Regions from separate parts of the Flavobacterium ginsengisoli genome, predicted to be linked through region 2. Evidence: riboswitches for the same ligand, from Rfam matches in the RefSeq annotation. Region 2 holds a riboswitch; the other holds the start of a gene.
What was found. A riboswitch is a leader RNA that binds a small molecule or an ion and turns the genes downstream of it on or off. The one in region 2 is predicted to bind cobalamin.
Positions count from the first base shown of each region.

Region 1: it holds a riboswitch for cobalamin, as region 2 does, so the genes downstream of both, P5P87_RS21605 (TonB-dependent receptor plug domain-containing protein) here and P5P87_RS05970 (TonB-dependent receptor) in region 2, are expected to answer to the same signal.

Region 1 is NZ_CP121110.1:4,557,209-4,560,382, reverse strand. It holds gene P5P87_RS21615 (adenosylcobinamide-GDP ribazoletransferase) at 193-978, shown strand; gene cobC (alpha-ribazole phosphatase) at 963-1,496, shown strand; cobalamin riboswitch at 1,562-1,771, shown strand; gene P5P87_RS21605 (TonB-dependent receptor plug domain-containing protein) at 1,799-3,174, shown strand, end outside.
Region 2 is NZ_CP121110.1:1,307,603-1,310,776, reverse strand. It holds gene P5P87_RS05985 (hypothetical protein) at 1-337, opposite strand, end outside; gene P5P87_RS05980 (YybH family protein) at 573-1,019, shown strand; gene P5P87_RS05975 (DUF4440 domain-containing protein) at 1,102-1,479, shown strand; cobalamin riboswitch at 1,527-1,730, shown strand; gene P5P87_RS05970 (TonB-dependent receptor) at 1,855-3,045, shown strand; gene P5P87_RS05965 (TonB-dependent receptor domain-containing protein) at 2,957-3,174, shown strand, end outside.

The DNA of each region.
Region 1 (3,174 bases), 2.2 Mb from region 2:
CAATTTGGATTCAAGCAATCCTAAAAAAATTTGGCTAAAGCCTTTATTAGTAACTATAAACAAACCAACATCTAAAGATGTTGGCAATTCATAGAAATCTTTTTTTTAATTTTATTTTGAATTGCCTCCAGATTTATCTGGAGGTTATAAATTTGCTCCCAAAAAGGGCTTTAGCCAAACAATCATAATCAAATGAAAAAAGAACTACACATTTTCTTCACCTGTTTAATGTTCTACACCAGAATTCCATGTCCAAAAAACATTACGCATCATCCAGATTATTTAAATAAAGCCACAAGATATTTCCCATTTATTGGATGGATTGTTGGCGGTATTTCTTTTTTAGCTTTTTATCTTTTTTCATTTTTTCTTTCTTCAGAAATTGCTGTCATACTAGCAATCATTACTTCTATTTTAACCACAGGCGCTTTTCACGAAGACGGTTTTGCAGATGTCTGTGATGGTTTTGGCGGAGGCTGGACTAAAGAAAAAATCTTAATGATAATGAAAGACAGTGCAATTGGAGCCTACGGAGCAATCGGATTGGTTTTGCTTTTTTTACTAAAATTTAAATTGCTTGCAGAATCCGTTTTACTTTTTGCAAATAATATTCTTCTCATTTTCCTTTTGTTTATTTCTGCTCATTCATTGAGTCGACTTGCCGCAATAAGCATTATTTTCACACACGAATATTCTCGTGACGATGCTTCGAGCAAAAGCAAACCAATTGCAAAACAATATACTTGGAAAGAAGTTTTTGGATCTTTCTTTTTTGGCTTAGTTCCGTTAATTGTATTTTCTTATTTCGATTTGAAATTTCTGCTTGCTATTATTCCTGTTTTCATAACGAGATATTTTCTAGCGCGCTATTTTCAGAAATGGATTGATGGTTATACTGGAGATTGCCTTGGCGCAACACAGCAAGTTTGCGAAGTTGTATTTTACTTAAGCATTTTATTTTTATGGAAATTTATCTAGTTCGTCATACCGAAACAGTTTGTGAAAAAGGAATTTGTTACGGACAATCAGATGTTGATATTGCAAAACCTTTTGAGGAAATTTTTAGCAGAATCATTTCAGAATTACCTTCAGAGGCGATTATCTTTTCTAGTCCATTAAAACGTTGTGTTATTTTAGCCAAGCACATTCAAGAAAATATCAAAACCATTTCGTATCAGGAAGACGAACGCTTAAAAGAAATGAATTTTGGTGATTGGGAATTGAAAAGCTGGAACGAAATTCCGTCAGAAGAGCTCAATCCTTGGATGGAAGATTTCGTGAATATCAAGGTTTCAAACGGAGAATCTTTTATTGAATTACATGAAAGAGTTGGCCATTTTTTGTCGGAAACACTTTCAAAAATAAATCAGCCAACTGTAATTGTTGCACATGCAGGAATCATCAGAAGCATTTTATGCCATCAGAGTTCGCTTCCATTAAAAGACGCCTTCAATAATAAAGTTGATTTCGGAGAAGTTATAAAAATCAGTTTTTAATGCTAATTATTTATAATTTTTCATGAAACCTAAAACAAATTTGAATAATCAATATTTTTAACTTTATCTTTGCGACAAATTAAGGTTGTGTTTTTAATTTAAAAAATACATTAAAAGGGAATCAAGTATAATTCTTGAGCTGTACCCGCAACTGTAAGCTAAGTTCAAAAAAACGAACGCTTGCTGTAAACTACAAACCACTGTCACGCCGCGCGCGATGGGAAGGTAAACAGCAAGACGCAAGCCAGGAGACCTGCCTTTATAACAAATATCAAACTCTCGGGAAAAAGAGTGAAGAAATTATGACTTTAAAAAGATTTTTTACTTTTTGTTTATTTGTTGTGTGCCAGATTATTTCGGCGCAGAACGATTCTATTACCAGTCTGAAAGAAGTTTTTGTTTCAGATAAGAATTTAAAAACCTATTCGGCTTCACAATCTGTTTTAAAACTGAATGATTCTATAATCAATAAAAACGAGGCGCTCCTAACCGATTTATTGAACTTTAATTCGACTTTATATTTTAAAGAATATGGACGAGGAATGCTTTCTACGGTTTCTTTTAGAGGAACAACTTCTTCGCAAACAGCTGTTATGTGGAACGGAATAAACATTAATTCTCAAATGAACGGAAGTACCGATTTTAATACTATTTCGGGCTCAGATTATAATTCAATAAGTGTAAAAGCAGGTGGTGGAAGTGTAATTTACGGAAGCGGCGCAGTTGGAGGTACTGTGCATTTAAACAACGATTTGTTGTTTTTTAATCGTTTTGAGAATAATTTAAGACTAGATTATGGCAGTTTTAATACAATTGGGATTAATTACAAAACTTCTATTTCAAATAAAAAATGGAGTACCCAAATTGGCTTTTCTAAAAACAGCTCAACAAACGATTATAAATACTTAGATCGCTATACATGGAGAGGTGAACAGCGATGGAACCAAAATGGGCAATACGATATTATTACGTTAAATGCCAATGTGGGTTATAAATTCAATCAAAATCATATTTTAAAACTGTACAGCCAGACTTCAAACACTGACCGCAATACTTCTTTGGTTACAGAATCTGAAACGAAAAGCAAATACATAAATGGTTTTAACCGAAATTTATTGGAATACGACGGAAATTTTGGAAAATTAAAGACTAATTTCAAAACCGCTTACATTTTCGAAAACTATCAATATTTTGCCGATAATTCTTTAAAAAATTATACATACGGAAAAACGGAGAACTTGATTACTAAGCTTGACGTCGATTATCATTTATTTAAAGAGACACATATAAACGGAATTGTAGATTACAGTCGAACAAATGGTTACGGAACTAGTTTTGGAAGCCATATTCGTGAAATCAGTTCTGTCGCTTTGTTGGTTAGACAAGATTTTGGCGCTAACTGGAAGAACGAACTTGGGGTTAGAAAAGAATTTACAGACAATTACAAATCTCCAGTTTTATTCAATTTAGGATCTTCTTATAAATTCAATAATTGGTACAATTTAAAACTGAATGTTTCTAGAAACTTTAGAATTCCAACTTACAATGATTTGTATTGGAATCCAGGAGGAAATCTAGACTTAAAACCCGAAAGTTCTTATCAGGGAGAAATTGGTAATGTTTTTACATTCAAAAACCTGACTTGGACGCAGAATTTTTATTATATGAAAATTACCGA
Region 2 (3,174 bases):
CTACAAAAGCTGCATCGCGATACATAATAGTTGATGTAACCGCTGTAGTGTTGAAATTGCCTAAAAATTGATTTCTTCTATAAAAAATGCCTTCAACATTAGCCTCTGGTTTGTATAGATTTTGATCTTTAAACAATTCGTCTGGATTAACTTGTAACGGTGCAGGTTTCTCAATAGGAGCAGGCGGGTTTTCTTTTGGCGCTGCTTCTTTAGGAGGAACAACTTCTTTTTTTGTGGCGTCTTTTGCCGGAATAGGCTTGAATTTATTATCGATTTCCTGTGCAAAACTGTGCAGTGAAAAAGAAATAAAGGCAATTATAAAAAATATTTTTTTCATCTTTTGTATATATTAATCTTGAAGGGTTGATGTAAAGATTAGATGCATCATAATCTTTTATATAAACATTTTATAGAACTAATTATTGCCCAATAAGATGTAATTTTTCTAAAAATTAACTTTATATTTTATAAAAACAAGTTTCTGCTGAAGCAGTTTTTAAATGCAATTTTGTGTTTTTAAAATTTTGATTATCAATGTTGTATCTTTATGTTTTAATCAAATGTAATAAGATATGATTAAGTTAAGTTTAGCCTTTCTTTTTTTTGTAGTTAGTGTTTTTTCTCAAGAAAATAAAACAGACTCAGATGTTAGAAAACAAATTGAAGATTATAATGCTTGCTTTTGTAGTGCCTTATTTGAAAACAATAAGGACATGATGCTAAAATTCTATACAGATCAATCTGTGTTAATGCCAGAACATAATAGGCAAAGAGTTGGAAAGAAAATGATTGCGGCGTTTTATGAACAATGGTTAGATCAGGCAAAAGTCAATTCTTTTCAAAAGACTATTTTAGAATTGCAGGATTTTGGAAATTATATTCTAGAAATTGGAAATTTTACTGAAAACCTGCACTTAAAAGACTTAAAACCGTACGCTTATTTAGGAAAATATATGGTTTTATGGAAAAAAACGTCTAAAAATAAAATGACTATCGCAAGCAGAAATTTGGGGTGCTAATAGTTATTTTGATGATAGATTTATTCCTGAAATTGATGACACAACAGTTCCTTTAACAAAAGAGTACACTTCGTCAGACAAATTGATTAATGAAGTAATAGAAAGAAACGGTTCTATTAAAAATTTGGTTCAGAATAGACTGGGAGCAGAGCATGCAAAAATGTTCACGCCAGATGCGATGTATTTAACGTACTATACGCCAATTCTTTCTGGAGAAAAAGATATTACAGCTTATTTTACAGAGCATGAAAAACCTGGAACTTTAAAAATTGAACAAATCTCCATTCAGACTTCGGGAGTTATTGTCACAAAAAAGGCCATTGTAGAATTTGGATTTTATAATGTCGATTGGCGTGACGGAACCAACCACGGAAACGTTAAAGGAAAAAGTATAAACGTCTGGAAAAGAAACGAAAAAGGAACGTTAATGCTTTTTAGACAAATGGTTAATCATGATTAAAAACTAAAAAACCGACTTCTAACTTGCAGACGCCATAGTTGAGTTATATCTTTGCGACTGATTTTGGTCTGTTTTTTCAATTCAGAAAAAGCAGTTAAAAGGGAATCAGGTGTAAATCCTGAACAGACCCGCTACTGTAAGTTCTATATAAGTCTTTAAACATTACTAATGCCATTGTACCGCTTTGCGGGGTGAGAAGGCCGTTTAAAGATAGAATAAGTCAGGAGACCTGCCACGATCACATAGTTTAAAACTTTCGTGGTATGAAGTTGATGACAAGATAATGACCTGCTATTTAGGATAGTTGGCCTATTTCTATGTTTTTGTAATTACTGCATCACGCAAAGTTTATTTAATAAAATCGTGATGTGTAATTTGAAGAAAACTTTATTTTCTGTTTTTGTAGTACTTGTTCCTTTTTTGCTTCATTCTCAAGCGGTGACTGATAGTTCGCGGGTTTTAAAAGAAGTTGTTTTAAAAGGAAAACCATATCAGGAAGTAATTCCTGTACAAAGCCTTTCGGGTGTTCTGCTCGAAAATCTCGCGACTCATAATGTCGCAGATGCTCTTCGTTATTTTGCCGGAACTCAAATTAAAGATTATGGAGGAGTCGGCGGACTTAAAACCGTTGATGTTCGAAACATGGGCACGCATCATGTTGGTGTTTTTTATGACGGAATTCAGCTTGGAAATGCTCAAAACGGTGTAACCGATTTAGGAAAGTATTCGCTTGACGACATGGAATCGTTGACGATGTACAATGGCCAGAAAAGTGAAATTTTTCAATCGGCTAAAGATTTTGCTTCTGCTTCTGCCATTTATTTACGAACCAAACGCCCATCTTTTTCGGGCAATAAAAAAACAAATCTATTGGTTCGTTACAAAACAATGTCTATAAATTATCACGATCCTTCTTTTAGATGGGAACAAAAGCTGAGCGATAAAGTCAGTATGAGTGTAAGCTCTGAATACATTAAGTCGAATGGACAATATAAATTTAGATACAAAAGAAAAAATCAAGACGGAAGCACTGCCTACGATACTACAGCAACGCGATGGAATAGCGATATTGAAGCTTTTAGGTTTGAATCTGGGCTTTTTGGGAAACTAAATAAAGGAGCTTGGGACGCGAAAGTGTATTATTACGATTCTGAAAGAGGCGCTCCAGGAGCTATTGTAGAAAATAAGTTTCGAGATGGTTTTCGTCAATTTGACAAGAATTTTTTCTCTCAGGCTTCCTTAGTTAAAGACGTTTCTGAAAAATATAAGTTTCAGCTAAAAGGAAAATTTGCTTACGATTACACGCATTATATTGCTAGAGACACAACCAATGTTTTAGGAGAAACCGTAACCGAAGGCGCACAATCTGATGATAGTTATTATCAGCAGGAAGCTTATTTTTCGGCTGTTAATATGTACAGCATTTTACCAACTTGGGATGTTTCGCTGTCGACCGATTTTCAATACAATAAATTAAATGCAACTAGAAGAGGTATTCAGACACAGTTTTCTTTTCCGCGAGCGTTATACCGCTTTAGTTTCTCTTGCCACTTCGTATCGATATGAAGGTTTTAAAGTTTTAGGAAATGTACTTGCAACCCGCGTCATCGAAGAAGTAAAATACAATGCCAAAGCACCCAACAAAACCGAATTTACTCCTGCTATATTTATAGGTTATACACCGTTTAAGAAGTA